DNA from 3 places in the Pseudomonas sp. FG29 genome. Region 3 is predicted to be linked to each of the others. Evidence: predicted binding sites of a transcription regulator. Region 3 holds the regulator's gene; each other region holds the start of a gene.
What was found. Region 3 encodes FliA, which starts transcription of late flagellar genes. Its sites were predicted from a motif close to CTAAAGTTTNNNNNNNNNNNGCCGNTAA; they were not measured.
Positions count from the first base shown of each region.

Region 1: the regulator FliA is predicted to act here: its motif matches at 3,447-3,474, upstream of ACODS1_RS18130 (methyl-accepting chemotaxis protein).
Region 2: the regulator FliA is predicted to act here: its motif matches at 3,847-3,874, upstream of ACODS1_RS17145 (methyl-accepting chemotaxis protein).

Region 1 covers NZ_JBMDJU010000019.1:76,117-86,661, forward strand. The annotation lists gene ACODS1_RS18110 (ABC transporter ATP-binding protein) at 1-453, opposite strand, end outside; gene ACODS1_RS18115 (ABC transporter permease) at 472-1,281, opposite strand; gene ACODS1_RS18120 (ABC transporter permease) at 1,284-2,180, opposite strand; gene ACODS1_RS18125 (ABC transporter substrate-binding protein) at 2,177-3,202, opposite strand; gene ACODS1_RS18130 (methyl-accepting chemotaxis protein) at 3,537-5,177, shown strand; gene ribBA (bifunctional 3,4-dihydroxy-2-butanone-4-phosphate synthase/GTP cyclohydrolase II) at 5,167-6,288, opposite strand; gene ACODS1_RS18140 (DUF1330 domain-containing protein) at 6,371-6,664, shown strand; gene ACODS1_RS18145 (NUDIX hydrolase) at 6,757-7,320, opposite strand; gene ACODS1_RS18150 (GntR family transcriptional regulator) at 7,325-8,077, opposite strand; gene ACODS1_RS18155 (carboxymuconolactone decarboxylase family protein) at 8,364-8,759, opposite strand; gene ACODS1_RS18160 (NAD-dependent succinate-semialdehyde dehydrogenase) at 8,954-10,393, opposite strand.
Region 2 covers NZ_JBMDJU010000017.1:71,835-82,379, forward strand. The annotation lists gene ACODS1_RS17120 (2-hydroxyacid dehydrogenase) at 1-408, shown strand, start outside; gene ACODS1_RS17125 (methyltransferase) at 486-1,481, shown strand; yybP-ykoY riboswitch at 1,518-1,683, shown strand; gene ACODS1_RS17130 (TMEM165/GDT1 family protein) at 1,731-2,312, shown strand; gene ACODS1_RS17135 (ketosteroid isomerase-related protein) at 2,423-2,866, shown strand; gene ACODS1_RS17140 (M48 family metallopeptidase) at 2,884-3,705, opposite strand; gene ACODS1_RS17145 (methyl-accepting chemotaxis protein) at 3,907-6,057, shown strand; gene ACODS1_RS17150 (SOS response-associated peptidase) at 6,111-6,728, opposite strand; gene ACODS1_RS17155 (putative signal transducing protein) at 6,755-7,015, opposite strand; gene ACODS1_RS17160 (CPXCG motif-containing cysteine-rich protein) at 7,015-7,197, opposite strand; gene ACODS1_RS17165 (1-acyl-sn-glycerol-3-phosphate acyltransferase) at 7,302-8,462, shown strand; gene ACODS1_RS17170 (hypothetical protein) at 8,523-8,801, opposite strand; gene ACODS1_RS17175 (hypothetical protein) at 9,090-9,296, shown strand; gene ACODS1_RS17180 (YajG family lipoprotein) at 9,353-9,937, opposite strand; gene ACODS1_RS17185 (hypothetical protein) at 10,113-10,346, shown strand.
Region 3 covers NZ_JBMDJU010000015.1:85,311-95,855, reverse strand. The annotation lists gene ACODS1_RS16165 (ParA family protein) at 1-342, opposite strand, end outside; gene motD (flagellar motor protein MotD) at 425-1,243, opposite strand; gene ACODS1_RS16155 (flagellar motor protein) at 1,254-1,994, opposite strand; gene ACODS1_RS16150 (protein-glutamate methylesterase/protein-glutamine glutaminase) at 2,020-3,156, opposite strand; gene ACODS1_RS16145 (chemotaxis protein CheA) at 3,202-5,439, opposite strand; gene ACODS1_RS16140 (protein phosphatase CheZ) at 5,452-6,240, opposite strand; gene ACODS1_RS16135 (chemotaxis response regulator CheY) at 6,260-6,634, opposite strand; gene fliA (RNA polymerase sigma factor FliA) at 6,735-7,481, opposite strand; gene fleN (flagellar synthesis regulator FleN) at 7,478-8,308, opposite strand; gene flhF (flagellar biosynthesis GTPase FlhF) at 8,396-9,709, opposite strand; gene flhA (flagellar biosynthesis protein FlhA) at 9,721-10,545, opposite strand, start outside.

The sequences.
Region 1 (10,545 bases), on a different contig from region 3:
TTGCTGCTGGCCACCGGAGAGTTGCGCAGGGCGACGGTGGGCGAAAGGTTCGAGCTGCACCAGCTTGAGCATGGCATCGACACGCTTTTCGATCTCGGCGGGCTTCTGCTTGCGGATGGTCAGCGGGAAGGCGATGTTGTCGCGCACGTTGAGGTGCGGGAACAACGAATAGCGCTGGAACACCATGCCGATATCGCGCTTGTGTGGCGGTACCTGCACCAGCGACTGGCCGTTGACCAGAATTTCCCCGGAGCTGGGCGTCTCGAAGCCGGCAAGCATGGCCAGGGTGGTGCTCTTGCCCGAGCCGCTGGAGCCGAGGAAGGTGAGGAACTCGCCGTCGCGGATGTCCAGGTTGATGTTGTCGACAGCGGCGAAGTTGCCGTAATGCTTGTTCAGGTTGCGCAGGCTGACCAGGGGCGCCTGTTCGTCGAACGTTTTGAGTACCGCGCTCATCTCATGTACCTCGAATAATCAGGCGTTCGTTTCGCTGCGCCGACGCAGCAGCGCGGCGATCAGCATGATGGCGATGGACAGGCCGATGAGCAGGGTCGAGGCCACTGCAATGACCGGCGTCAGATCCTGGCGCAGGGTGGTCCACATCTTTACCGGCAGGGTCTGCAATTCCGGGCTGGCCATCATCACGCTCAGCACCACCTCGTCCCACGACACCAGGAAGGCGAACAGCGCGCCGGCGACGATGCCGGGGCGGATGGCCGGGAAGGTCACCTTGGCGATGGCCTGCAGGCGCGAGGCGCCGCAGATCACCGCAGCATCTTCGATGGACTGGTCGAACAGCTTCAGCGAGTTGATGATCGAGATGATGGTGAAGGGCAGCGCGACGATCACGTGGCTGACCACGAAAGCGAACAGCGTGCCGGTGTAGCCGAGTTTGAGAAACAGCGCGTACACGGCCACGGCGATGATCACCAGCGGCACGATCATCGGCAGGGTGAACAGCGCGTACAAGGCTTCGCGGCCGGGAAACTTGCCGCGTATCAGGGCGAAGGCGCAAGGCAGACCGAGGGCGACAGCGCAGAGGGTGGTCAGCACGGCGACCTTGAGGCTGGTCAGGGCCGAGGCTATCCACTCCGGGTTGGAGAAGAACTGGCCGTACCACTTCAGTGTCCAGCCCGGTGGCGGGAAGACCAGCCACTGCGAGGAGCCGAACGACAGCAGCACGATGAACACGATCGGCAGCAGCAGGAAGGCGGCGATTGCCCCGGTGGTCAGGTACAGGCCGACACGCAGCCGGCCGCTGATGGCATTGGGGGAGAGCAGCATGTTTACCTCGCGTTACTGGAGGCGACCGGCGATTCCGCCTGCAGCTTCATATAGACGTAGAACAGCAGCAGGGTAATGGCGATCAGCAGGGCTGCCGCCGCGCTGGCCAGGCCCCAGTTGAGGAAGGACTGCACCTGCTGGACGATGAACTCGGGCAGCATCATGTTCTGCGCGCCACCGAGCAGCGCCGGGGTGACGTAGTAACCCAGGGACATGACGAACACCATCAGGCCGCCAGAGAACAGCCCCGGTCGGCACAGCGGCAGGAACACACGGAAGAAGGTGCTCCAGGGGCTGGCGCCGCAGATTGAGCCGGCCTGCAACACCATCGGGTCGATGGCGCTCATGGTCGCCTGCAGCGGCAGAACGATGAACGGGATCATGATGTAGCTCATGCCGATCACCACGCCGGTCAGGTTATGCACCAGCTCCAGCGGTTCATCGATCAGGCCCAGCCACATCAGCGCCGAGTTGATTGCTCCAGAGCCCTGCAACAGCACCAGCCAGGCGTAACTGCGGGCCAGCAGGCTGGTCCACATCGACAGCAGGACGATGCTCAGCAGCCAGCGGCCCCAGCCACGCGTGGCAAGGGTGATGGCCCAGGCCAGGGGAAAGCCCAGCAGCAGGCTGATCAACGTGACCAGACCCGCCACCGAGAAGGTGTTGAACAGCACCTTGGCGTAGGACGAATTGGCGAACAAGGTTTCGTAGTTGCCCAACCCGGGCGTCGGCTCCAGCACGCCACGCAGCAACAGCCCGATCAATGGCGCGAGAAAGCACAGCGCCAGGAACAGCAAGGCAGGTAGCAGCGGGAGCGAACCCTTCCAGCGAGCCAGACGCGCCGGGCGGGGAGAGCCGCCGGCGGGTGACTGGGTCAACGGCACGGCGGCGATCTTCATTTCAGCAGCCACTCATTCCAGCGGGCGGCGATGTCATTGCCATGCTCGGCCCAGTAAGCGAAGTCCAGGGTGACCTGATCGGCTTCATGCGCGGTAGGCAGGCTGGGTGCCAACTCTTTGTCGAGCTGCGCTACCGAGTCCAGGTTGACCGGTGCGTAGGCAGTGAGGTTGGCGAACTCGGCCTGACCTTCTGCACCACTGGCCATGGCCAGGAACTTCATGGCGGCATCCTTGTTCTTCGCGCCTTTGGGCACGACCAGGAAGTCGGCCATGACCAGGTTCTGCTTCCAGCTCACGCCCACCGAGGCGCCTTCCTGTTCCAGGGCATGGATGCGCCCGTTCCAGAACTGGCCGAGGCTGACTTCGCCGGAGGCGAGCAGTTGTTGCGACTGCGCGCCGCCGCCCCACCAGACGATGTCTTTCTTGATGGTGTCGAGTTTCTTGAAGGCGCGATCGAGATCCAGCGGATAGAGCTTGTCGGCCGGTACGCCGTCGGCCAGCAGGGCCAGCTCCAGCACGCCGGGGCTCGGCCACTTGTACAGCGCGCGCTTGCCCGGATAGGTCGCGGTGTCGAACAGCGCTGTCCAGTCCTGCGGTTTGCCCTTGCCGAGTTTTCGCTCGTTGTAGCCGAGTACGAAGGAGAAGAAGAAGGAGCCGACACCGTGGTCGGAGACGAAACGCGGGTCGATGCGATCGCGCTTGATGACGTTGAAGTCCAGGGGTTCGAGCAGGCCTTCGCGGGCGGCTCGCAGGGCGAAGTCCGCCTCCACGTCGACCACGTCCCACTGCACGTTGCCGCTTTCAACCATGGCCTTGAGTTTGCCGTAGTCGGTTGGGCCGTCCTGCAGCACCTTGATGCCGGTCTTTTCGCCGAATGGCACCGCCCAGGCGTCTTTCTGCGCATCCTGAGTGGTACCGCCCCAGCTGACGAAGCTCAGGCTATCGGCGGCGCTTGCGGTGGCGGCTGCCGCGCCCATGAGCGTGGCGATCAGCGTTGCCGCTATGGTTTTCTTGAACACCATCTTGCTTGCCCTCGTTGTTGTGTTTTTACGCAAGCGGGCGATTGTTCACGCCCGCCTTCAGGGAGCAGTGACCCCATTCGGGGTGTGTTAAGTCTGGCCGTGATCGAGGGCTTGTTGGGATTGTCCTGATGCGCTCGTTCGATTGCTCGGCCTACGGAATATCATATTATGGTATTCCAAGATTTATGCAAGCTGCCTTGGCCGTGTCCAAGCCTCATCTCTCACGGAATTTCCCCCGCATCCGCTTAAGTTATTAATCGATAAGCCGATTCAGATCATTGGTGAATATCGGTTTACCGTTCCTCTTCCTGCTTTCTCTGCCTAGGAGCTCATCATGAGCTGGCTCGACAACACTAAACTGGCGACCAAACTGCTTTCTGCCTTCATTCTTTCGGCCCTTATCACGCTGATCATCGGTGCCTTGGGTGGCAATGGCATCGGCCAGCTATCGAACGCGTTACAGTCGGTATTCGCCAATAACCTCGTGTCGGTGGCAAAGGTCAACAACGTCAACTCTGCGCTGCTGGCGCAGCAGCGCGATCTCTATCGCTTGCTCAGCTTGACGGTAGCGCAGGAGCCGCAAGCCGCTCGCCAGGAGGTCATCGACAGCCTGCAGGAAAACGCTCGGACAGCGGCGAAGAACTTCGCCGAATATCGGCAAACGCTGCTGGCGGATGACGAGCGTATCGCGGGTGACCAGATGGAGCGTGACTGGCCCGCCTACAACGCAACGGTAGCCCGCATGCTGCAACTGCTGTCGCAGGGGCAGACCAACGAGGCCAGCGCACTCATCAATGGTGAACAGCGCCAGCAATTCGCGGCACTGCGTGAGAAGTTGACCACCATCATCGACTCCAACAACCGCCAGGCGGCAGAAGGGGCTGAGAATGCCAAGGAACTGGAGAGCTCGGCCAAGCTGATGCTCTATGGCGGCGTCGCGCTTGCCTTCTTGCTGGCCATCGCGCTGGGGCTGCTGATCACGCGCAGCATCAGTGCGCCCATTGCTGCTGCGGTGGTCAGCGCCCAGCGCGTGGCGGAAGGCGATCTTACGGTGCAGATCGACAGCACTCGCCAGGATGAGGCCGGTCAACTGTTGCGTGCCCTGGGCAGCATGCGGGCCAGCCTGCGCCGCACTCTGCAGGAGATCGCCGGGGCATCCGACCAACTGGCCTCGGCGGCCGAAGAGTTGAGCGCAGTGACCGACGAAAGCACGCGTGGCCTGGTGCGTCAGAATGACGAGATTCAGCAGGCGGCCACCGCCGTCAACGAGATGACCGCTGCGGTGGAAGAGGTGGCGCGCAACGCCGTATCCACCTCTGAAGCCTCGCGCAGTGCCAACCAGGAGGCCGAGGGTGGGCGTGAAGGCGCACGCGAGGCGGTGCAGGCCATCAACGGCATGGTGGTCGAATTGGGTGCGTCCACTTCCACCGTGCAGACCCTGGCCGAGCAGGTGCGCAATATCGGCAACGTGGTCGACGTGATCCGAGGCATCGCCGAGCAGACCAACCTGCTGGCGCTCAATGCGGCCATCGAAGCGGCGCGTGCCGGCGAGCAGGGCCGTGGTTTCGCCGTGGTGGCCGATGAGGTTCGCGCGCTGGCTGCGCGCACGCAGACCTCCACCGGTGAAATCGAATCGATCATCGGTACCGTGCAGAACACTGCCGAGCAGGCTGTGCGTTCCATGGGCAAGAGCCAGGATGTGGCGCAGAGCACCCAGAGCCTGGCGCAGCAGGCCGGTGAGGCGCTGGAGCGCATCGCTCAAGCCGTCGCCGGGATCAACGAGCGCAATCTGGTGATCGCCAGTGCCGCCGAAGAGCAGGCCCAGGTAGCCCGCGAGGTGGATCGCAACCTGGTGAACATCCAGGAGCTGTCGACCCAGACCGCCGCCGGTGCCAACCAGACCAGCGCGTCCAGCCAGGATCTGTCGCGCCTGGCTGTGTCGTTCAATCAGATGGTGGCGCGCTTCAAGCTGTAACCGCTGGCTCGAAAGGCAAGCTTTCGACGACCTCCAGGTCATAACCGGTCAGGCCCGCGTACTTCAGCGGCGGGCCCATGTGACGCAACTTGCCGACGCCCAGGTCCTGCAGGATTTGGGCGCCGGTACCCACTTCCGAATAGATGCGCGATTGCGTGCGGCTGAACGGGCGCTGCGGTTGAGTCAGTTGTGGCACGCGCTCGAGCAGGGCCTGCGACGATTCGTTGTTGGCCAGTACCACCACCACGCCATGCCCGGTTTCCGCCACTTTCTGCAGGGCGGCCCAGAGCGTCCAGTTCTGCGGGCCGGTGTATTCGGCGCCGACCAGATCGCGCAGCGGGTCGATCACGTGCACGCGCACCAGCGTTGCCTCATCGTGACGGATATCGCCCATCACCATGGCCATGTGTACGCCACCGGCGATACGATCCTCGTAGGTCACCAGGCGGAAGGTGCCGTGCACGGTGGGCAGCTCGCGTTCACCGATGCGAACTACGGTGTGCTCGTTGCTCAAGCGGTAGTGGATGAGATCGGCGATGGTGCCGATCTTGATGCCGTGCTGGCGGGCGAACACTTCCAGATCCGGGCGGCGCGCCATGCTGCCATCTTCGTTCATCACCTCGACGATCACCGAGGCAGGCGTCAGCCCGGCCAGGCGGGCCAGGTCGCAGCCGGCTTCGGTGTGTCCGGCGCGGGTCAGCACGCCGCCGTCGCGGGCGCGCAGTGGGAAGATGTGCCCAGGCTGCACCAGATCCTCGGCAACGGCGTTCGGCGCCACGGCGGTCAACACCGTGTGGCAGCGGTCGGCGGCGGAAATGCCGGTGGTCACGCCTTGTGCGGCTTCGATGGAAATGGTGAAGGCGGTGCTGAAGGCACTGCCATTGGCCGGCACCATCTGCTCCAGGCCCAGACGCTGGCAATGTTCTTCGGTCAGGGTCAGGCAGATCAGGCCGCGCGCCTCGCGGGCCATGAAGTTGATCGCGGCGGGGGTGCACTTTTCTGCAGCCAGCAGCAGGTCACCCTCGTTCTCGCGATCCTCGTCATCGACCAGCAGCACCATCTTGCCCTGGCGGTAGTCTTCGATGATTTCTTCGATGGAGTTGAATGACATGAGGCGGTACCTGGGTTGTCTCGGGAGGATGGATTCATGGTATACCATAATACCTAGAAAACCATCCTCTACCGGAGTCAGCATGAAGGCCTACTGGATCGCCCACGTCGATGTCACCGACCCGCAGCAATACAGCGAATACACCCGCCGCGCGCCCGCCGCGTTCAGCCTGCATGGTGGGCGGTTCCTGGCTCGCGGTGGCCGCTCGCAGGCCATGGAGGGGCGGTCGACACCGCAGCGCAGCGTGGTGATCGAGTTCGACTCTTACGAGCAGGCGCTGGCCTGCTACAACTCGGCTGAATACCAGGACGCCTGCGTGCATCGCCAGGGTGTGGCGAAGGCGGAAGTGATCATCGTCGAGGGTATCGAGGCGTGATGCCGAGCGCTTGGGCGACGTAGCCCGGATGCAATCCGGGATGCTCCACGGAAGGCACGTCCCCCGGATTGCATCCGGGTCAGGGGCGGCACTCAGCGCATGAAATGCACTTTGCCGGTGTCGTCGTTGCCCATATAGATGCCGTACACACCGGCCTGGCGTTCCTCGATATAGCGCTCGAGGATCTGTCGGATGGCCGGGTAGTAGATCGCGTCCCAGGGGATTTCCTCGGGGGCGAAGAAGCGGTAGTCGAGGGTTTCCGGGCCATGCTGGCCGGTGATCTCCAGCGCGCAGGCGCGGAAGATGATGTACACCTCGCTGATGCGCGGCACGCTGAAGATGGAGTAGGGCGAGAGGATTTCGGCGCGTACCCCGGTTTCTTCCCAGACTTCGCGCAGCGCGGCCTGTTCGGTGGTCTCGCCGTTTTCCATGAAGCCGGCCGGCAGCGTCCAGGTGCCAACACGTGGCGGGATGCCGCGTTGGCACAGCAGGTAGCGGCCCTCGCGCTCGATGATGCAGCCGGCGATGACCTTGGGGTTCTCGTAGTGGATATAGCCGCAGGCGCCGCACATCAGGCGTTCATGGGTGTCGCCGTCGGGCAGTCGGCGGCTGAGATCGCCCGAGCCGCACTGCGGGCAGAAGCGCGGAGCGGGCATGGCATCAGCGTCCGATACGGGGCTCTTGCTGGGCGATAGGGATGACGAAGTCGCGCATCTCCCCGGTTTCGTCCTGCTTGGACTTAAGGTAGTCCAGCGCCACCTTGGCGGCTGCCCGGACGTGATCCACCGAGGCCTGGTGCGCGGCCAGCGGATCGCCGCTCTTGATCGCCTCGACGATGCGCTCCATTTCCTGGTTGCTGGTGCCACGGCGGTTGGTCTGCGACACCGAGGTGGCGCGCAGGTAGCTGATACGAGCCTGCAGTTGGCGCAGCTGGGTGGCGGCGATCTGGTTGCCGGAGCCTTCGAGCAGCACGTCGTAGAAGCCCTGCACCGACTCCAACACGGCCTGCAGGTCGCCGCTCTCCAGCGTCTTGCGGTTCTCCTCTAGAGCCTTTTCCAGGGCGCGAATGTCCTTGGGCTTGGCGTTGAGGGTGAACAGCTGGACGATCAGGCCTTCCAGTACGCAGCGCAGCTCGTAGATATCGCGGGCGTCTTCCAGGGTGATGATGGCCACACGCGGGCCCTTGGCACCGGCGAACTCCACCAGGCCTTCGGACTCCAGATGACGCAGCGCCTCGCGTACCGAGGTGCGGCTGACCCCGAGGCGATCGCAGAGGTCACGCTCGACCAGGCGATCGCCCGGCAGGAGCTGGAAGTTCATGATGGCGCTGCGCAACTTGTCCAGCACGATTTCGCGCAGGGTGACCGGGTTGCGATTGACCTTGAAGCTGTCGTCGAGTGGCAGGCGTTTCATGGGGTCCGCTCTTGTGAGGCTATCCGTAGAAAAACAACGAAGGAGCACCCTTGGGGCATCTCTAAAAACTATCTCGGCTTTGGCTTCCTGCGTCGCTCTACCTCCTGCATCCATGCAGTCGTGCGTTGCCATTGCTGCGTTAAAAACAGGCTCAAAATGCTCATTTACAACACGTAAAGTCGAACGCGACTCCGAGCGTTTTTCGCCTGTTTTTGCGGGGCCGCCATCGGTATTGCGCTGGCTGCCTCGATTACGTTTTTAGAGGTGCCCCGTGGGCGCTCCTTCATCAGTCTTGCTGGCCCTGCTCCGCGTCTGCTTCGGCGAAGGCTTCCCGAGCGAGGCGGAAGCTGTCTACCGCTGCCGGTACGCCGCAATAGATGCCGACCTGCAGCAGGATCTCGCGAATCTGCTCACGGCTCAGGCCGTTACGCAGTGCGCCGCGAACGTGCAGCTTCAGTTCATGCGGACGGTTGAGGGCCGAAATCATGGCCAAGTTTATCATGCTGCGCTCTTTGAGCGACAAACCCTCGCGGCCCCAGACGTGGCCCCAGCAGTACTCGGTGACCAGTTCCTGCAGTGGGCGGTTGAAGTCGTCGGCATTCTCGATGGATTTGTTGACGTAGGCCTCGCCCAGCACCTGAGTGCGAATGGCCAGGCCCTTTTCGTACTTTTCGTTGCTCATCTGCTCATCCTTCTGTGGTTTACAGGTCGTTGAAAAACGTAGGCGAGGCAGGCAAGACAATACCGATGGCGGCCCCGCAAAAATGGCCGAAAAACGCTCGGAGTCGCTGTTGTAAATGAGCATTTTGACTGGGCTCGCACGCGAGGCCGTTTTTAACGCAGTATTGCCAACGCAGGTAGTTTTTCGACGGCCTGTTACAGGCCGCCCATCAGGGTGTATTTGATCTCCAGATAATCGTCGATGCCGTACTTCGAGCCTTCGCGGCCAAGGCCGGACGACTTAACGCCACCGAAGGGGGCGACCTCGGTGGAGATCAGCCCTTCGTTGATGCCGACCATGCCATATTCCAGTGCCTCGCTCATGCGCCAGGCACGGCCCAGGTCACGGGTGTAGCAGTAGGCGGCGAGGCCGTACTCGGTGTCGTTGGCCATGCGCACCGCTTCGGCTTCATCGCCGAAGCGGAAGATTGCCGCCAGCGGGCCGAAGGTTTCGTCGCGGGCGACTTTCATTTGCTCGGTCACCTCGGCCAGCACCGTGGGCTGGAAGAAGCCGTGGCCCAGCGGGTGGCGTTCGCCGCCCAGCACCAGGCGTGCGCCTTTGCTCAGCGCGTCGTGCACGTGATCCTCGACCTTCTGTACGGCGCGTTCGTTGATCAGCGGGCCGAGCTTGACGCCCTCGCTGAAGCCATCACCAACGCCAAGTTCAGCGACGCGTTCGGCCAGGCGCGCGACGAAGGCATCGTGGATGCCGGCCTGCACCAGGAAGCGATTGACGCATACGCAGGTCTGGCCGTTGTTGCGGTACTTGGCGATCAGCGCGCCGTCCACGGCCTTTTCCAGGTCGGCATCGTCGAAGACGATGAAGGGCGCGTTGCCGCCCAGCTCCAGCGACACCTTCTTCAGCGTGTTGGCCGACTGCGCCATTAGCAGCTTGCCAATGGGCGTGGAGCCGGTGAAGGAGAGCTTGCGCACCTGCGAGCTGCTGGTCAGTTCGCCGCCGATGGCCACGGCATCGCCGGTGACCACGTTGAGCACGCCGGCAGGAATTCCGGCCTGTTCCGCCAGGGCTGCCAGGGCCAGGGCGCTGAAGGGAGTTTCCGGCGCGGGTTTGACGATGCAGGTGCAGCCGGCGGCCAAGGCCGGGCCGACCTTGCGGGTGATCATCGCCGCCGGGAAGTTCCACGGCGTGATGGCCGCGACCACGCCGATTGGTTCCTTGCTCACGACGATGCGCGCATCGCCCTTGTGGCTGGGGATGGTATCGCCATAGATGCGCTTGGCTTCCTCGGCGAACCATTCGATGAAGCTGGCGGCATAGAGGATCTCGCCCTTGGCCTCGGCCAGTGGCTTGCCCTGTTCCAAAGTGAGGATTTCCGCCAGGGCATCGCTGTGCTCGATGATCAGCGCGTACCAGCGCTTGAGCAGGTGGCTGCGCTCCTTTGCGGTCAGTGCCCGCCAGGCTGGCCAGGCGCGGTTGGCGGCAGCGATGGCCTGCTGCGTCTCGGCCGCGCCCATGTGCGGCACGCTGCCGATCTGCCGGCCGTTGGCCGGGTTGAAGATGGCGCTGGTCGAGCCGTCCTGGGCGTCGAGCCAGTGTCCGTCGATGAAAGCCTGCTGGCGAAACAGAGAGGTCATGATGGCTCCGTTGCAAACTGGCTCCCTGGGAGCCAGAGCGGATGGGAACAGGTGGCCTGCCACGTTCGCCTGCTGGCGAGGCGAGCGGGCTGGCCACTGCCGCGACGCCTTGAGGGCACCGCGTGCGGAATAAAAAAGGCCGCTACCGAGGG
Region 2 (10,545 bases), on a different contig from region 3:
CCGGCGCGCGCGGATCGCCTGCCCCTGCACGAACTGCTGCCACAGGTGGATGCACTGACCCTGCACTGCCCGCTCAACGAACAGACCCGCAACCTGATCGGCGCCAGCGAGCTGGCACTGATGAAACCGCGCGCCTTCCTGATCAACACCGCTCGCGGTGGGCTGGTCGATGAGCAGGCGCTGGCCGACGCGCTGCGCCGTGGTCATCTGGGCGGCGCCGCCACCGACGTGCTGCTGCAGGAGCCGCCGAAAGACGGCAACCCGCTGCTGGCGAACGACATCCCCAGACTGATCGTCACACCGCACAGCGCCTGGGGCAGTCAAGAGGCCCGGCAACGCATCGTGGGGCAGGTCGTGGCCAATGCCGCAGGCTTCTTTGCCGGTGCGCCAGTGCGGGTCGTCGGGTAAGCTTCGCGCCCCTTGTCAGCAGGCGTGATAGCGCCTGCTGCATGCTTCTTCCCGTAAACCGATGCACAGGACACCTCATGGATCCGCGAAGCGAAGTATTGCTGCGCCAGGCCGAATTGTTCGACGGCGAACTGCTACTGGCAGGCTTGCCGGCAGACGATCTGCTCGGCGTATTGCCACATGCCCAAGGCTGGAACTGGCATGCCGGTGATCAGGCACTGCTCGCGACACGCTTCCCCGGTCGCAGCCACTTCGACACCCAGATGCCGGCCGGTGACTATCGCGCGGCGGTGCTGTTTTTGCCGAAATCGCGCGAGCTGAGCGACTACCTGTTACAGGCCCTGGCCTCACGCCTGGCTGGCAAGCCGCTGTACCTGGTCGGGGAAAAACGCGCAGGCATCGAGCGTGCGGCGAAGCAACTCGAGGCTTTCGGCCGCCCCCGCAAGCTGGATAGCGCCCGCCACTGTCAGTTGTGGTGCGTAGAGGTGGAGCAGGTTCCTGAGCATCCCGACCTGCACGCACTGGCACAACACTATTCTTTGCCGCTCAGCGATGGCGCGCTGGAGATCGTCACCCTGCCTGGCGTATTCGCCCATGGCCGCTTGGATCGCGGCAGTGCGCTGCTGCTGGAACACCTGGATGGCCTGCCAGACGGTCATCTGCTAGATTTCGGCTGCGGCGCTGGCGTACTCGGCGCCGCACTCAAACGACGCTACCCGAGCAGCGAAGTGAGCCTGCTGGACGTCGACGCCTTCGCCCTGGAAAGCAGTCGCCTGACTCTGGCCCGCAACGGCCTTGAGGCCAATGTCATCGCCGGTACCGGCATCGAGTCGGCTCCCGAAGGGCTGAGCGCCATCGTCAGCAATCCGCCTTTCCATCAAGGCGTACACACCGACTACCAGGCCAGCGAGAACCTGCTGACCCAGGCCAAACGCCATCTGCTCAAAGGTGGAGAGCTGCGCCTGGTGGCCAATAGTTTTCTCAAGTATCCCCCGCTGATCGAGCGTCATCTCGGCCCCTGCCACACCCTTGCCGAGGCCGACGGTTTCCGCATCTACAGCGCACGCGGCTGAATGGACTTGCTCCTGAGCAGGCGCTTGGGCACAATTGCGCCCGTCCTAGGGGAGTAGTCTCCCGCGAGCGCCCTGCTCGCCCGGCATGCGTCAACACACTTGCTCCGCAGAGCATGGCGCATGCGACCTAAGGCCTTCTTAGAGAGGCCCGCGGTTTGACAAGACCTATGACACGCACAACCTCACCCGGGGCGGGAAGGTCGTTCGTGTCATACGCCGTGTCGACCCGCCCCTTTAGGAAACCTGATGCTGGAATCCCTGTTCGTCCCCACCTTCATCGTTGCCCTCGCCGAGATTGGCGACAAGACGCAACTGCTCGCCTTGCTGCTGGCCGCCCGCTTCCGCCGCCCCTGGCCGATCATCTGGGGCATCGTTGCCGCCACCCTGGCCAACCACTTCGCAGCAGGCGCCGTGGGCAACTGGGTTGCCGGCTTCTTCTCGCCCGCCACCCTGAGCTGGATTCTCACGGCCAGCTTCGTCGCGGTGGCCATCTGGACGCTGATTCCGGACAAACTGGACGAAGATGAAGAGTCGGGTCTGAAAAAATACGGCCCATTCCTCACCACCCTGATCGCCTTCTTCCTTGCCGAAATGGGCGACAAGACCCAGGTCGCCACGGTAATGCTGGCCGCTCAGTACCCGCATTTCGTTCTGGTCGTCATGGGCACCACGCTGGGTATGCTACTGGCCAACGTGCCGGTCGTGCTGGCGGGCAACTTCGCAGCCGATCGCCTGCCGCTGGCCCTGATCCGCCGCCTCGCGGCCTGCGCGTTTGCCGTGCTGGCGGTGTATGCGGGCTATCAGGCCTTGAAACTCAGCGGGCTCATCTGACGATTCACTGACGCCACCTGTACGTCATTTCGGCCAATTTCTGCCACCTCCCGGGCACTTAGAGTGCGCAGCACATCACAGTGCCGCCACGCACGTCTCGGGAGGAAGGCATGTCATTGGAAGAACACAAGAAGGTGGTGCGCCAGCATATCGACCTGTCCTGGAATAGAGGTCGACTGGCCCTCGCCGAGCAACTGCACAGCAGCGACTTCCTCTATAAAAGCTCTTTCACCGGCGCCGCACTCGACAGTGCCGGCTTCGCGCATCTGGTGGAGGAAGTCCGCCAAGCCATGCCGGACATTCAGGTGGTGCTCGAGGAATGCATTGCCGAAGGCAACAAGGTGTTCACTTGGAGCACCATGATCGGTACGATCGAGCGCCCGGCCTTTGGCTATCCGGCCAGCGACCGGGTGCTGAGTATTTCAGCCATGGCGTTCTGGACTCTGAATCACAGCGACGAAATCCAGGAAATCTGCACCATGTTCGACATGGAGAGCTTTCGCGCGCAGTTGGGCCTGGAAACCCGCCCCTTTGCCGACAAGGCGCTCCCCTGAGGCAGCGCCTTGGCCTGTTACTGACCTGCCTTGGCCTGCTGATAGAGCGGCATGACCTTGGGAATCGCCGCCTGTAGAGAGGCGATGCGACTGCTGGACGACGGGTGGGTGCTCATGAACTCGGGCGGCGCATTGCCACCGGCGGCCTCCATCTTCTTCCACAGCGAAATCGCCGCATTCGGGTCGTAGCCCGCACGCGCGGCCAGTTCGAGCCCGATCAGATCGGCCTCGTTCTCGTTGCCCCGACTGTTGGGCAGCGTCAGGCTGTATTCGACCACGGTATCGGCAAGTGCCAGGCTGTCCTGCCCCAGGCCCAACAAGGCCCCCGCGCCCTGCTTGGCCATCTGGATGCCATAAGCCTTGGACATGGCCTCGCGGCTATGCTCGCGCAATGCGTGAGCCATCTCGTGGCCCATGATCGCGGCGATCTCGTCATCACTCAGCTTGAGCTGCTCGATGATGCCGGAATAGAAGATGATCTTGCCGCCCGGCCCGCAGTTGGCGTTGAGCTCGGGGCTCTTGATCAGATTGACCTCCCAATTCCAGTTGGCCGCATCTGGCCGAAAGCGCGGCGCCTGCGGGATCAGCCGATTGGCCACGGCCTGCACACGCTTGGCATTGGCGCTGGTCTTGTCCAGAACACCTTTGCTCGACGCCTCGCTAAGCGTCTGCTGATAAGACTGGGCGTACATCTGATTGACCTGGTCGGCTGACAACATGCTGAACATGTACTGCTTGCGCTCCACGCCAACGGCGCCACCGCTGGTGGTGTTGACCGCCTGGCAGCCGGCCAGCAGCAAGGCTGCCGCCAGCCCACTCAGGGTAAGTGACTTGTTCATCCACGACTCTCCGAGAAAACGAGTTCGTATGCTAGGTCGCGGTGACCAGGCGAGCAACCTGGCGACTTGCGCAATGGCGGCGGGCCATCTTTGCTGAGTGATGGCGAATGTAAGAAAGCAGGTGCTAGAGAATGGTTGCGGCTCAGGATTTTTCCCCCGCAGCCGATTCAGTGGTGAGACCTATCTGCGTCCGGAGCTGCAATGAAGTTCAAGTCGATCAAGTTCTCCGTGGCCCTGCTCGCAGGCGCCAGCGTATTGGCCGTGGTAGCCGCACTGGTGTTGTACGCTCTTTTCGCCAGCAGCCGCAGCCAGGCACTGGTGGAAAAACGCACGCACGCCCTACTCGAACGAGCCATCGAGCAGCGCCTGATCACCCTGGTTCAGGGACAGGCCAGCGTGATCCAGCGTGAGCTGGATGTGCCGCTGCAAATCACGGCCGACCTCGCGCGCCTCAATGCCATGCTCGGCATGACCGACAGCAATGGCAGCCCCCTGCTCAGCATCAGCCGTGAGGAGCTCGCCAGCCTGGTGCACGAGACCACGGCACAAAACCCCAAACTGCTGGGCAGTTACATCGGCTGGGAACCCAACGCCTTCGATGCCAGTGACGACCTGTATGCCGGCAAGAAAGGTGATGGTTATGACGGCACCGGGCGCTTCCTGCCCTGGTGGTTCCGCAATGCCGACGGTAGCCTGGGCATCGATGCCATCGGTTCGATGGAAAGCGAGGAACTCCTGCCCACCGGCGTACGTGCCGGTGAGTACTACCTGTGCGCCAAGGAGCGCAAACGCCCCTGCGTCATCGATCCGGCGCCCTATGACGTAGGCGGCAAGATGACCATGCTCGCCTCGTTCACCTCGCCGATTCTGGTCAACGGCGAGTTCCGCGGCATCGCCGGTGCCGACCTGGCCGTCAATTTCATCCAGGATCTACTCAAGCAAGCCGACGCGCAGCTCTACGACGGCGCCGGCGAACTGGCCTTGATCGCCGGCAACGGCCGCCTGATCGCCTCCACCCGTGCTCCGGACAAACTCGGCGAGCCGGCCACCGTCCTGCTCGATGCCAACGAACTGGGCAACCTGGGCAAGCTGCAACCGGGCCAGCCGATCTACTCCATCGACAACCCGGATGATCCCGAGCACAGCCATATCGAACTGTTCCTGAGTTTTGCCATCGGCCAGAGCGATGCACGCTGGGTGCTGATGCTGTCGCTCCCGGTGCAGGTGGTGATGGCTGACCTCAACAAGATGCAAGGCGAACTGGCCCAACAACGCGACGCTGACACCTTCGGCATGACCCTGGTCGGCCTGCTGATCGCGGCGATGGGCCTGCTGGTCATCTGGCTGGTGGCACTGGGCATCGCCCGACCGCTACGGCAGATGGTGAACATGCTGGACGACATCGCCAAGGGCGAAGGCGACCTCACCGTGCGCCTGAAGGTCGATCGCGCCGACGAGCTGGGGCAGATCGCACAAGGTTTCAACGCCTTCCTGAGCAAGCTGCAGAGCATGATCGGCCAGGTCGTGGTGTCGGTACAGAAGGTCAGCGACTCGTCCGAGCACACCGCCGATATCGCCATCCGCACCAATCAGGGCATTCAGAAGCAACTGGCGGAAATCGAACTGGTGGCCACCGCCGTGCATGAAATGACCGCTACCGCCCAGGATGTGGCGCGCAACGCCACCCAGGCGGCCGAAGCGGCCAACCACGCCGACCAGGCCGCCAATCAGGGCAAGCAGGTGGTGCAACAAACCTCCACCGCCATCGCCGCCCTGGCCAGTGAGATCAGCCGCGCCGTCGGGGTGGTGCAGAACCTGGCCAAGGACAGCGAGAACATCAACGCCATTCTCGTCGCCATCCGCGGCATCGCCGAGCAGACCAACCTGCTGGCCCTGAATGCCGCGATCGAAGCCGCCCGCGCGGGCGAACAAGGCCGAGGCTTTGCCGTGGTCGCCGATGAAGTGCGCAACCTGGCACAGAAGACCCAGCAGGCCACCGAAGAAATCCAGAGCATGATCCAGCAGCTGCAGCAGGGCACGCGGGACGTGGTCAAGGTAATGGAGCAGAGCCAGAGCAAGACCGACGACAGCGTGCGACATGCCGGTGAAGCCGCCAGCTCGCTGGACGCGATCACCCAGGCCGTCTCGGTGATCAACGACATGAACACGCAGATCGCCAGCGCCGCAGAGGAACAAAGCGCCGTCGCCGAGGACATCAACCGCAACGTCACCAACATTGGTCAGGTCGCCAACGAAGTGGCCGGCGGCGCCGATGAGGCCAGCCAGGCCAGCGCCGAGCTGACCCAACTGGCCGAGCAGCAGCGACGCCTGATCAATCAGTTCAAGGTGTGAACATCAGGCAGGAGCCCATGGCGCCGGCTCCTCGCCTTTGAATCAGGCGGCATTCAGGCAGGCGTCAGACACTCTGGCGCATCCAGCTTGGGATCGTTGACCAGGGTCGCCAGAGCACGTTCGCGCAACGCCGCCTGAGGCGCATTCAACAGAGCCTGCAGCGCCTGCGGCGAGGCATCCGGGTTTAACCACAGCGCCTGTTCGTCCTCGTTGAGAATCAGCGGACGGCGCTGCGAAGCGGCCGCACGGGTAATCAGCGCCACACTCAGGTATTCGTGCCCGCTGACCGGATAACGCTCCCAGAGTCCGGCGAAATAGAGGATCGATGCCTCACCAGTGATCCAGTACGGGCGCTTGCGCCCTGCCCCACGCCATTCATAGAAGCCATTGGCCGGGATCAGGCAGCGACGCTCGCGAAAGCTTTCACGGAACATGGGCTGTTCGGCCAGGCTCTCGGCACGGGCATGGGCCGGGCTCTTCGACAGATCCTGCAACCAGGCCGGCGTCAGCCCCCAGCGTCCGCGCGCCAACTCCGCCCCCTTCTCGCCGACACGCACCATCAGTACCTGGCTGCCAGGCGCCAGGTTCCAGTGCGGCTGCTGATCATCGGGAAAACCGGGCTGCGCCGCGAAAGCAGGCGACCAACGGAACAGGGCGTAACGTCCACACATGAAACGACTCGACAGGCAGGGGCGCGTCAGCAGAGCAACACACCCTGGAAGGACTCCGGCTCGTCACCGGGTACAGGTTGCGCGGCATTGTACTCGGCGATCAACAGGCGTGCCCGCTCGGCATCCGCGTCACCCACCACGAGCCCCAACAGACCGCAGGCCGGCAATTCCCCGACGGCACCGACCAGATGCTGGCCGAGCAGATGCGCAACCACGCCTTCACTGGCGAGCATGTCCACCAGCATTTGCCCTTCCAGCAGGTTTTCCGGCTCGTAGATTCGCTGCATCAGTCGTTCTCCGCACGCACGTCGAGCTGCCAACGCTCCCCATCGGTCTGCAGTTCGAACTCGATGGGCCGGCAGCACACCGGGCAGTCTTCGATATAGGCCTGATCGCCAGCGGAGAGGTCGAGCACGGTCTCGACCCATTCACCACAGTAAGGGCAGGCATAGGCCTCGGTTTCCAGCATCGCGGTCTCCTTGTGACTTGGCGGTATAATCGCTGGTCTATTGCTGATCCTGCCTGGCAGGCTCGCCACTTTTAACCTTAGCCGTTCTAGATCAAGAGAGCATGATGGGCGCATTCGATGCCATCCGACCCTATTCCGACGACGAAGTGCGCCCCGTACTGGCGCGATTGCTCGCTGACCCGGCGTTTCTCGGCACCCTCACCCGCTTCCGCTTCCCGCGCCTGGCCGGGCCGTTCGGCTGGCTGCTCAAGCCGCTGATCGCGGCACGCCTGCGCAGCGAGTTCGCCGGGATCGACTCGGTCGCCAAGCTGCAGGACAAGATCGAGCCCTATGTCGACCGCAGCATCGAGCAGGCCACCGACGGCATTACCTACTCGGGGCTGGAAAGCCTGCAGGCAGGCAAACCCTATCTGTACCTGGCCAACCACCGCGATATCGTCATGGATCCGGCCTTCGTCAACTACGCCGTCTACCATGCCGGCCTGCAGACCCCCCGCATCGCCATCGGCGACAACCTGCTGCAGCGCCCGTTCGTCAGCGACCTGATGCGCCTGAACAAGAGCTTCATCGTGCACCGTTCGATCAGCGGTCGGCGCGAGAAACTGGCGGCGTACCAATTGCTGTCGGCCTACATCAACCAGTCGATCCGCGAAGACGGCGAATCGATCTGGATTGCCCAGGCGGAAGGCCGAGCCAAGGACGGCGATGATCGCACCGATTCGGCCATCCTCAAGATGTTCCACATGAGCCGCAAGGACGAAGCGTTCGCCGAAGTGATCGACTCGCTCAACCTGATTCCGGTGTCGATCAGCTACGAATACGACCCCTGCGACCAGGCCAAGGCGCGTGAGCTGAGCATTCGTGCGGCCACCGGCAGCTACACCAAGGCACCTGGCGAGGACGATGCCAGCATTGCCCTTGGCATCACCGGCTACAAGGGCCGCGTGCACCTGCACTTCGGCGCACCGGTCGCCGGGCGCGAAGACACCAAGCAGCTTGCCCAGGAAATGGATCGGCAGATTCTCGGCCATTACCGTCTATTCCCGGCGCACTACCTGGCCTACGCCATGTGGCAGGATCGTGAGCCGGAGCTGCCGGTGCCGGCTGCCAACGAAATCTTCGCCGCCGACGAACTGGCCAAGGCCGAAGCCGAATGGCGCAAGCGCCTGGCGGCGTGCAGCGACGAGGAAAAACCTTACCTGATCCTGCAATACGCCAACCCGGTGCGTAACCAGTATCGGATCAAGGCCGGCCTGCCGCTCTGACGGTTGGCGCAAACGAAAACGGCAGCCCGATGGCTGCCGTTTTTCATTCTACGGATCGCATCACAGGCGCGTGCTGAACCACGAAAGCAGCAGCGCACCACCCAGACATAACCCACCGAATCGGTAGAAGAAGCGGTTCAAGCGCAACGTGCGCGTTGAAAACAGGCCACTCACCTGCTGGCAATCACTGTCGGACAGCAGGCGGGCAAGGCCACGCTGCTCGCGCAAGCGCGTCATCACCCAAAGCCAACCCCCGGCCAGCGCGAAGAACAGCGCCAGACCGTTGAGCGCCATGGCGGGATACGCGAGCAACAATGCCCAGAATGCTTGCAGGGACATGCCGAAAACCTCGTGAACCGCATGGTGCATGCCTAGCCCCAGGCGCACCAAAACGGGGAAAAGTGGCCGCAAAACGATGAGAAAGGCCTTCCAGGCTGCGGCGCAAAACGTCGCGCAGTTTACCGAAAGGCTGCTTTTAGAAAGTTCGTTTCCGACGAACGTAGCGCGCTATCTCGAAATCGTCTGAAAACTGTCACACGCCTGGCCTAGGGTTTGAATCACTCAACGTGACTCAGCAGTCACACCTGCATTGGAGCCGCACCCTTTAAGTCCGAGGAGGACACCGCCATGCTCAATCCGCAACCGCTGGACCGCGATTACCTGATCGACTCGCTGGACGACGTGGAAGCCGTGGTCGACGAACTTTCTTTCAACGTTCAGGATCAGCATTGGCTGGTCTACTGCTCTCTGGGCGGACACGAGCACTATGACTTGCCGGACATCGACAACCGTACCGGCATGAGCCTGCCGGAGCTTTACCACGAAGCGGCCTGATCCCTGCGCCAAAGAAAACGCCCCGCGATGCGGGGCGTTTGCGTATCTGGGCGCTGTTACTGAGACAGGATCTGGCCGATGGTCGGATCCTTGAACGCGCGGGTCAGCGCATCACTGAGCACATCCCCCACCAGCTTGGTGTTGGTCTGCTGATTCGGCGCAGTACCGAAGCGCTGGTTCAGCGAAGCACCATAACGGCCCGTATAGCGACGGCTGGAGTTCTGCACGTCGGCGCGAATCGAGGCGGAAATATCAGCCTCGGTGACGTACAGGCCTTCCTTCGGCGACTGGTACTTGAGGTCAGCCAAAGTGATGGTCAGTTGCGGCGCATTGTAGGCATTGGGCGACGGGGTGAAGCCAAGCAGACGCACTGCGGCCTCAGCCTCGGCCTGCAGCTTCGGCAGCACGTAGTCGCTGCTGACGCTGATGGCGCTGGTTTCCGGGTACAGACCACCACGCGTGCCGAGTACCGGCGAAGAACGACCGTCGACCACACGCACGACCACCGGCTGGCCCTGACCGACCGGGGTCAGCGAGCTGGTGAGCTTGGGTTGCGGGGTGAGTTGCTGAGGGCTGAGGGCACAACCGCCCAGCGTCAGGCTGGCGGCGGCAAGCAGGGCGAACAACGCACGATGCAGCATGCTCGATCTCTCCGAAAGGGATGGCAAAAAGGTGGCTGGCAGTATACCCAGCAGTCTCAGGCGCCGACAGCCATACCTGCATCATCCGACCGTCCAGCCGGCTCGCCAGTTCCTGTCATTGGCCTGTCACCGAGTTGCGGCATAAAGAGTCCGAACCCTGATAGGAAGCTTCGCCATGTTGTCTCTGCGCCGCCTGTTCAGCCCCAGCAAGCCGATGCGCCACTTTGCCCTGCTCGATGCCGCAGGCCGCTGCTGCGCCTTGCGTCAGTGTCGGGAACGCCCCAGCAATGGGCGCTGGGTCGAAGTCCATGAGTCGCGCATGACCTGGCTGGGCTCGCCACTGCCCGCCAGCGCCCATGTCATGGAGCCCAGTGCACCGGCGCGCACAGGGCGCGCGCTGGCCGCCTGACACGCCGGCTATCGAAGATGACGATCCGTCAGAAAGCGGTCACCTCGAGTCATCGCGCGCAATAAAAGTCACGTCAGGCGATCAATTTCGTTTCATTCACCGTTATACTCACGCCCCGATTATAAGGACGCCTCCTGATCGGGCCGCACCCCCTCACCGAAGCTCAGGTTTCGGCCCCGCCTCAGAGAGTCGCCCACTT
Region 3 (10,545 bases):
TTTGGCGATCACCAGGCCCAGGCCGCTCTGCCCCGGCGACTGACGCTCCAGCGTCGCCAGCGCAGTGCTCGAGGGCAACAGGGAAATGTTCTCGTGGCTGGTGCCATGCAGCAATTGCTTCGGCAGCCCCTGCGGCACGTTGCCCTGATGCAGGAACAGGTCGAAACAGCTGTGCTCCAGCGTATCCGGGTCATGGCCGAAATAGCTGGTCATGGATCCGTGCGGATCGAGGTCGACGACGACGACACGCTTGCCGGCATCCGCCAGCAGACCCGCCAGTGCGATGGACGTGGTGGTCTTGCCGACACCACCTTTCTGATTGGCTACTGCCCAGACTTTCATCTTTTCTCATCCTCCCGGCGTGACGCATGCAGACCGAGAATGGCTGTCGACCGCCGCAACGGCGCGACTGGGATTTGACGGTTCACGGTTGTGCGGCCCCCTGCTCTGGCGCTTTTGCAGGTTGCGTGCCAGCTCCGCCTTGGCTTGCAGCGGTACTACCGCTGTTACGGCGATTGTCCAGGTCACGCGAGATCACCAACACCACCCGACGATTACGGGCACGCCCTTCGGCTGTCGAATTGTCCGCAACCGGCTGAAATTCACCATAGCCCACCGCAGACAGACGGACAGGATTGACCCCGTCCATGGCGAGCATGCGCACGATGCTTGCCGCTCGCGCCGAGGACAGCTCCCAGTTGGTCGGATACTGGGGCGTCTGGATCGGCAGGTTGTCGGTGAACCCTTCCACCTTCACCGGATTTTCATAGGGTGCCAGAATCTTGGCGACCTTCTCGATGATGTCGAATGCCTGATTGTTCGGCAAGGCATCGCCGCTGGGGAACAGCAGGCTGGAACTGAGTTCGAGCTCGATCCACATCTCGTTGCCGCGAATATTCAACTGATCACTCTGGATCAGGTCACCGAAGGCATCACGCACGCTGGAGGCAATGCTGCGCAGCGTACTGTCGGTCACATCCTTGTCGTCCTCGTTCATCGTCGCCCGTTCGGGATCGCCGGTACGCGGGCGTTCCTCACCGATAGGAATGGGTTTGATCGAACGATCCGGCTGGTTGAACACGCCCGTCAGGGTGTCCGAGAGAATCTTGTACTTGCCCTCGTTGATCGAGGAGATGGAGTACATCACCACGAAGAAGGCGAACAGCAGCGTGATGAAATCCGCGTAGGACACCAGCCAGCGCTCGTGATTCTCGTGCTCTTCCTGATGCCGTCTGCGGGCCATAGTGCCTCCATCAATCCATGAAGCCTTGCAGCTTCAATTCGATGGAACGCGGGTTCTCACCCTCGGCGATGGAGAGAATGCCCTCGAGCAGCATTTCCCGGTAGCGCGACTGGCGCAACGCAATGGACTTGAGCTTGTTGCCAGCCGGCAGCAGCAACAGGTTGGCGAACCCGACACCGTAGATGGTGGCGACGAAGGCCACGGCGATGCCACTACCCAGCATGCTGGGGTCGGCCAGATTGCCCATCACGTGGATCAGGCCCATCACCGCACCGATGATGCCGATGGTCGGCGCATAACCGCCCATGCTCTCGAACACCTTGGCAGCCTGAATATCACGGGCTTCCTGGGTGTAGAGATCGACCTCGAGGATGCTACGGATGGATTCCGGCTCAGCGCCATCGACCAGCAACTGCAGCCCCTTGCGCGCATAGGCGTCAGGCTCGGCGTCAGCCACCGACTCCAGACCGAGCAAGCCCTCCTTGCGCGCCACCATGCTCCAGCCGACGACCCGGTTGATACCACCGACCAGATCGATGCGTGGCGGGAAGAAGATCCAGCGCAACACGCCCACAGAACGCTTGAACGTGCTGATCGGCGTCTGCAGGAAAGCCGCGCCGAGCGTACCGCCGAGCACGATCAGCGCTGCCGGACCATTGAGCAGCGCCGAGGCTTGTCCGCCTTCGAGATAGTTGCCCCCGAGAATGGCGACGAACGCCAGAATGACGCCGATTAGACTCAGGACATCCATGCATGACCGCCCGGCTCAGGTTTCATCACTGACAGGCCTCGGCCAGATGTCGGCCGATGTCGTCGAGCGAATAGACCGCATCGGCCAGATCAGCCTTCACCACTGCCATCGGCATGCCGTAGATCACGCAGCTGGCTTCGTCCTGGGCCCATACCTGGCTGCCGTTCTGCTTGAGCAGGCGTGCACCTTCACGGCCATCGGCGCCCATGCCGGTGAGCACCACAGCCAGCACCTTGTCGTTGAACGACTTGGCGGCAGAGCCGAAGGTGATGTCGACACAGGGCTTGTAGTTGAGACGCTCGTCACCAGGCAGGATCTTCACCGCACCGCGACCGTCCACCATCATCTGCTTACCGCCAGGAGCCAGCAGCGCCAGACCTGGGCGCAGGATGTCGCCGTCCTCGGCTTCCTTGACCTGGATGCGGCAGAGCTTGTCCAGGCGCTCGGCAAAGGCCTTGGTGAAGGCTGCCGGCATGTGCTGGATCAGCACGATCGGCGCCGGAAAGTTGGCCGGCAGTTGGGTCAGCACGCGCTGCAATGCAACCGGGCCACCGGTGGAAGTACCAATGGCGACCAGCTTGTAGGCCTTGCGGCGTGGTGCCGGCGAATTACTACTGGCACTGGAGGCACCACCTGCAGCCGACACAGTACGCGCAGGAGCGGCCGGCGCCGGCGTGCGAACAGGCGTAGCGCTGCGACTTGGCGCAGGCGTCGGGCTAGTGACAGCCGGTGCCGGTGTGGCAACCGCAGAACTGAAGCGACGGTTGCTGCGTGCAATGGAATGCACCTTTTCACACAGCAGTTGCTTGACCTTCTCCGGGTTACGCGAGATGTCCTCGAAATTCTTCGGCAGGAAATCCACCGCCCCGGCATCCAGCGCATCCAGGGTGACACGTGCGCCTTCATGGGTGAGTGAGGAGAACATCAGCACAGGCGTCGGGCAACGCTGCATGATGTTACGTACAGCCGTGATGCCATCCATCATCGGCATCTCGTAATCCATGGTGATCACGTCTGGCTTGAGCGCCAGCGCCTGATCGATGGCTTCCCGTCCGTTGGTGGCCGTCCCGACCACCTGAATGCTGGAATCGGCAGACAGAATTTCCGAAACACGCCGGCGAAAGAAGCCGGAGTCGTCTACTACCAAGACCTTGACTGCCATAAACACTCCTAGACGGCACGGGCATCGGCCCGTGCCGCAAAACCATCAGAAACGTCGAGCGTAGCGCTTGAGCATGCTCGGTACGTCGAGAATCAGCGCGATGCGACCGTCGCCGGTGATGGTCGCCCCGGACATCCCCGGGGTGCCCTGCAACATCTTGCCAAGTGGCTTGATTACCACTTCTTCCTGACCGACCAATTGATCGACGACAAAACCGATGCGTTGACTGCCTACGGTGAGGATCACCACATGCCCTTCACGCTGCTCCTCCATGAACGCCTGCGGCACCAACCAACGCTTGAGATAGAACAGCGGCAGCGCCTTGTCGCGCACGATCACCACTTCCTGGCCATCGACCACGTTGGTGCGCGACAGATCGAGGTGGAAGATCTCGTTGACGTTGACCAGCGGGAACGCGAAGGCCTGATTCTCCAGCATAACCATCAGCGTCGGCATGATCGCCAAGGTCAGCGGGACCTTGATGACGATCTTCGAGCCCTGGCCCTTCTGCGAGAACACGTTGACCGTGCCGTTGAGCTGGGAAATCTTGGTCTTGACCACGTCCATGCCGACACCGCGACCGGACACGTCGGAAATTTCGGTCTTGGTCGAAAAGCCCGGGGCGAAGATCAGGTTGTAGCATTCGAACTCATTCAGACGTTCGGCTGCATCCTTGTCCAGCAAGCCCTTCTCCACCGCCTTGGCGCGCAGGATGTCGGCATCCATGCCCTTGCCGTCATCGGTGATGGACAAGAGGATGTGGTCACCTTCCTGCTCGGCAGACAGCACCACCCTACCTGCGCGAGCCTTACCGGCCTTCTCGCGTTCTTCCGGGGTCTCCACGCCGTGGTCGACCGCGTTGCGCACCAAGTGCACCAGCGGGTCGGCCAGCGCCTCGACCAGGTTCTTGTCGAGGTCGGTTTCTTCGCCCACCAGCTCGAGGTTGATCTCTTTCTTCAGATTGCGCGCCAGGTCGCGAACCAGGCGCGGGAAGCGGCCGAAGACCTTCTTGATCGGCTGCATGCGGGTCTTCATCACCGAAGTCTGCAGATCCGCCGTGACCACGTCGAGGTTCGACACCGCCTTGGACATGGCCTCGTCGCCGCTATTGAGGCCCAGGCGCACCAGGCGGTTACGCACCAGTACCAGCTCGCCGACCATGTTCATGATCTCGTCGAGGCGTGCGGTATCGACCCGTACGGTGGTTTCGGCTTCGCTGGCAGGCGCCTTCTCCGCCGCAGCAGGAGCTGGCGCAGCAGCACGCGGCGCAGCGGGTTCGGGCTTGGCCGCCGGCACAGCAGCTGGCTGAGGCGTAGGCTTGGCCGCCGCAGGAGCCGGTGCTGCCGCTGCGGCCGGAGCGGCAGTTGGAGCCGGCGCTACGAATTTGCCCTTGCCGTGCAACTCATCGAGTAGCGATTCGAACTCGTCATCCGTGATGTCGTCACCGGCCGGGGCACTCGGGGCGGCGGCTGGCGCGGCCGCTACAGGCGCGGCAGGCGAAGCCGGCGCGGCGAACTGGCCCTTGCCGTGCAACTGATCGAGCAAAGCTTCGAATTCGTCGTCGGTGATATCGTCACCGGCAGGTGCGGCGGGCGCGGCAGCAGCAGGAGCTGCAGGGGCCGGTGCCGATGCGGCTGGCGCGGCGAACTGACCTTTGCCATGCAGTTGATCGAGCAGCGCTTCGAATTCATCGTCGGTGATATCGTCACTGCCGGCGCTGGCTTCGGCAGCAGCCGGCGGCGTATCGCCCAGCGCATCGAGCAGTTGCTCGAACTCGCTATCGGTGATGTCGGAGGACGCAGCACTTGCAGCAGGCGTGGCAACCGGTTCGGGTTCAGGCTCCGGCGCGGCCTGCACCGCTACAGGCTCGGCAACCGGCTCGGGTTGCGCACCTGCTGGCTCGGCCAGGCGTGCCAGGGCTGCCAGCAGCTCGGGCGATGCCGGCGTAGGCTCGGAGCGTTCCCGAACCTGGCCAAACATGCTGTTGACCGCATCCAGCGCCTCGAGCACAACGTCCATCAGTTCAGCGTCAACGCGACGCTCGCCCTTGCGAAGGATGTCGAACACGTTCTCGGCAATATGACAGCACTCCACCAGCTCGTTGAGCTGAAGGAAGCCTGCTCCGCCCTTGACGGTGTGGAAACCGCGAAAGATGGCGTTCAGCAGGTTCATGTCGTCCGGTCGGCTTTCCAGCTCGACCAACTGCTCGGACAACTGTTCGAGAATCTCGCCGGCCTCTACCAGGAAATCCTGGAGGATCTCTTCATCGGCGCCGAAGCTCATGTGGGGTGCTCCTTAGAATCCAAGACTGGATAGCAGGTCGTCGACATCGTCCTGATTGGAGGCGACGTCATCACGCTTATCGGCATGAATCTGCGGACCTTCACCCGTCGACGGCGATTTTTGCTGCTGTTGTTCGGCACGCAATGCATCGTGGTCATGTTCGATACCCGCGAAGCGGTCTACCGAACTGGCCATTAGGACTAATTTAAGCAGGTTGCTTTCCACCTCGGTGACCAACTGCGTCACCCGCTTGATCACCTGACCGGTCAGATCCTGGTAATCCTGCGCCAACAGAATGTCGTTGAGGTGGTTGGACAGCTTGCTGCTGTCACGCTCGCTACGCGCAAGGAACAACTCGATGCGCTTGGCCAGCTCACGAAAACCCTCTGCGCCGATTTCCCGGCGCATGAAACGACCCCACTCGGCGCTGAGGCTCTGCGCCTCATCGGCCAGGTCATTGACCAGTGGCGCACTCTGCTCCACCAGATCCATGGTGCGGTTGGCCGCTTTCTCGGTCTGGGTGACGACGTAGTTCAGACGCTCGGTGGCGTCGGATATCTGCGACAGCTCCTTGGCATGAGGCATGCGCGGGTCGAGCTGAAAATTGACAATAGCGTTGTGCAGCTCACGGGTCAGCTTGCCGACCTCGTGATACAAACCACGATCACGAACCTTGTTGAGCTCATTGATCAGTTGCACCGCGTTGCCGAAGTTACCTTTTTCGAGGCTATCGACCAGTTCGCGGGCATTGGTTTTCAGGGACGTTTCAAGATCGCCCAATGTGGAATCATCGTGTTCCATAGCACCCTCGCGGCCGACATCAGCCGTTGACCCGCTCGAAGATCTTCTCGATCTTTTCCTTCAGCACCTGCGCAGTGAAGGGCTTGACCACATAGCCATTCACGCCGGCCTGAGCCGCTTCGATGATCTGGTCACGCTTGGCTTCGGCGGTGACCATCAGCACCGGCAGGTGCTTGAGGCGCTCATCCGCACGTACCGCACGCAGCAGGTCGATGCCGGTCATACCGGGCATGTTCCAGTCGGTGACCAGAAAGTCGAAGCTGCCGCTCTGCAGCATCGGCAACGCTGAAGTGCCGTCATCGGCCTCGGCGGTATTGGTGAAACCCAAGTCTCGCAAGAGGTTCTTGATGATCCGTCGCATCGTCGAAAAATCGTCAACGATGAGGATTTTCATGTTCTTGTCCAAGTCGACCTCCGTACAGTCCCAAACGTATTGCGTTTGCAACTACGTCCTTTAATCGTGAAACCGTTTCTGCCTGCGAGTACGCTGCGACTCAGCCAGCGCGCCATTCACTCAGCCGCGAACGCAGACGCGCCGCGCACTGACTGTGCAACTGACTGACGCGCGATTCGCTGACCCCCAGTACTTCACCGATTTCCTTCAGGTTCAGTTCTTCATCGTAATACAGCGCCAGCACCAGACGCTCGCGCTCCGGCAGGCCGGCAATGGCCTCGGCCAATGCCGCTTGAAAGCGTTCATCTTCGAGATCCCGCGAAGGTTCGAGGTGGGTGTGCCCGGCGTCTTCGTGCAGTCCGCCATGTTCACCGTCCTGCAATAGGTCGTCGAAACTGAACAGGCGGCTACCCAAAGTGTCGCCAAGAATGCCGTAGTAATCTTCCAGACTCAATTGGAGTTCGGCAGCAACCTCGTGATCTTTAGCGTCACGCCCCGTTCTCGCTTCAACGGTACGTATCGCATCGCTGACCATCCGGCTGTTGCGGTGCACCGAACGCGGTGCCCAATCGCCTTTGCGCACCTCGTCGAGCATGGCACCGCGGATGCGAATACCGGCGAATGTTTCGAAGCTTGCACCCTTGCTGGAGTCGTATTTGCGCGAGGCTTCGAGCAGGCCGATCATCCCGGCCTGAATCAGATCGTCCACCTGCACGCTGGCTGGCAGACGCGCCAGCAAGTGATAGGCAATGCGCTTGACCAGCGGCGCATAGCGCTCGATCAACTGGTGCTGGGAGTCCTGCGCACGAGCCTTGTTGTACATACGAAGTCCAGAGGCTGCTGTCATACGGCCGAGTCTGCTGTCGGTTGCTTCACCAGGCGCTCGACGAAGAACTCCAGATGGCCGCGCGGGTTGGCCGGCAGCGGCCAGGTATCGACCTTCTGAGCGATTGCCTTGAACGCCAGTGCGCATTTGGAGCGCGGGAAGGCTTCATAGACGGCGCGCTGCTTCTGCACCGCCTTGCGTACGCATTCGTCGTAGGGCACCGCGCCGACGTACTGCAGGGCGACATCGAGAAAACGATCCGTCACCTTGGTCAGCTTAGCAAAGAGATTGCGACCTTCCTGCGGGCTGTGCGCCATGTTGGCCAGCACGCGGAAGCGGCTGATGCCATGGTCGCGGTTGAGCAGCTTGATCAGCGCGTAGGCGTCGGTGATCGAGGTCGGCTCGTCGCAGACCACGACGAGAATCTCCTGCGCCGCCCGCACGAAGCTGACGACCGCATCGCCGATGCCGGCTGCAGTGTCGATCACCAACACGTCGAGGTTTTCGCTGATATCGCTGAATGCCTGGATCAGGCCGGCATGCTGCATGGGCGATAGGTTGACCATGCTCTGCGTGCCCGATGCGGCCGGCACGATGCGGATACCGCCCGGCCCCTGCAGCAGGACGTCACGCAGGTCACACTCACCAGCGATCACGTCGGCCAGGGTGCGCTTGGGGCTCAGCCCCAGCAGCACATCGACGTTGGCGAGCCCAAGGTCGGCGTCCATCAACATCACCCGGCGCCCCAGATCGGCGAGGGCCATGGACAGATTCACCGACACGTTGGTCTTACCGACACCGCCCTTGCCGCCGGTTACCGCGATCACCTGTACGGGATGCATACCCATGTTCTCTCAATACCTTGTCTAACTTCGACTTGGCCAACCGGCCGTTCGCCCCTGCAAAAAACGCAGGGTTTGCAACACTTTAGCGCTTCAGCCGACGCGCCGCGCGGTTCCTTGATAGAGACCGGCGAACAATTGCGCCATGGCGTCCTCGCTAGGCTCTTCCGGCGCCTGCAATCCCACCGCGCGGCTGACCAGCTGGTGGCTACGCGGAACGTGCAGATCATCCGGAATCCGCGGCCCGTCCGTGACATAGGCTACCGGCAGATGCTGGCCTATAGCCAGACCCAAAACCTCACCCAGACTCACGGCCTCGTCCAGCTTCGTCAGTATGCAGCCGGAAAGGCCGCAACGCTTGTAACTATGGTAGGCCGCCTTGAGCACCTGGCTCTGACTGGTAGCGGCCAGCACCAGATAATTCTTGGCTTTCAGGCCGCGCGCAGACAGGCTCTCGAGCTGCAGACGCAGGGCCGGATCGTTGGCGGGCAACCCCGCCGTATCGATCAGTACGACACGTTTCTTGGCCAGGGGCGCCAGGGCTTGCAGCAGCGACTGCCCCGGATCGATCTGAGTCACCGAGACGCCGAGGATGCGCCCCAGGGTCTTGAGCTGTTCCTGGGCGCCGATACGGAAGCTGTCCATACTCACCAGAGCGACCTGCTGAGCACCGTACTTAAGCACGTAACGCGCGGCCAGCTTGGCCAGCGTGGTGGTCTTGCCCATGCCGGCAGGGCCGACCAGGGCAATCACCCCGCCCTCTTCCAACGGCTCGACCTTGGGCGTCTTGATCGCATGGGCCAGGTGCGCCAGGAGCATGCGCCAGGCCTGACGAGGCTCGGCGACGCCCGCCACGCGGTCGAGCAACGCCTGCGACAGCTCGGCCGACAGGCCCATACGCTGCAAGCGGCGCCACAGGTTGGCCTGCTGCGGGCGACGGCTCTGCATTTGCCCCCAGGCGATGGAGCCCAGCTGTACTTCGATCAGTTCACGCAGGCCATGCAGCTCGAAGCGCATGGCATCGAGCGCACGCGGATCGACACTGGGCGCGGCAGCCACCGGCTTCTCGACGGGGCGCTGCGGCTTGACCGGGGTCGCCGGCAATTCCGGCGCCACCAGCGAGTCATTGGCGAAAAGTTGACGGTCTTTCGACGAGTCCTGTTCGGCACGGGTCGCCAGCTCCGCCTGGGCATTGGCGATGCGCGCCTGAGTCTTGCGCAGCTCGGCCTCCAGAGCCGGATTCGGTCGAACCGGCGCTGGCGCCACCTGATAGTCGAGCGCGGCGGTCAGCTCGACACCACCGGCCACGCGGCGGTTGCCGATGATGGCCGCGTCAGCGCCCAGTTCGTCACGCACCAGTTTCATGGCGGTCCGCATATCAGCAGCGAAGAAACGTTTGACCTGCATGACCCTTTACCTCAGTTCTGGCCCACAGTGGCGACTATGGTGACCTGCTTGTTGTCCGGAATTTCCTGGTAGGCCAGCACGTACATGCTGGGTACCGCCAGCCGCGCGAAGCGCGACAACATCGCCCGGATCGGACCGGCCACCAGCAGGATCACCGGTTTGCCGAGCATTTCCTGGCGCTGCGCCGCTTCCACCAGGGAACGCTGCAGCTTCTCGGCCATACCTGGTTCGAGGAGGATGCCATCCTCGCTACCCTGACCGGCCTTCTGCAGACTGTTCAGCAATATCTGTTCCAACCTTGGTTCAAGGGTGATCACAGGCAGCTCCGGCTCTAGTCCCACGATGCTTTGCACGATGGCGCGAGCCAGCGACACGCGAACGGCTGCGACCATGGCGGCGGGATCTTGACTCTTTGGCGCGACGTTGGCGATGGCCTCGGCGATGGTGCGGATGTCGCGCACCGGCACCTGTTCCTGCAGCAGCGCCTGCAATACCTTGAGCAGCGTCGACAGCGACACCAGCCCAGGCACCAGCTCTTCGGCCAGCTTCGGCGAACTCTTGGCCAGCAGTTGCATGAGCTGCTGTACTTCCTCGTGCCCGAGCAGCTCATGAGCGTGCTTGTGCAGGATCTGATTCAGGTGGGTGGCGACCACGGTGCTGGCATCGACCACGGTGTAACCGAGCGATTGCGCCTGGTCACGCTGACTGGGATCGATCCATACCGCCTCCAGGCCGAACGCCGGATCCTTGGCGGCAATGCCATTGAGCGGGCCGAACACCTGACCGGGGTTGATCGCCAGCTCGCGATCCGGGTAGACCTCAGCCTCGGCCACGCT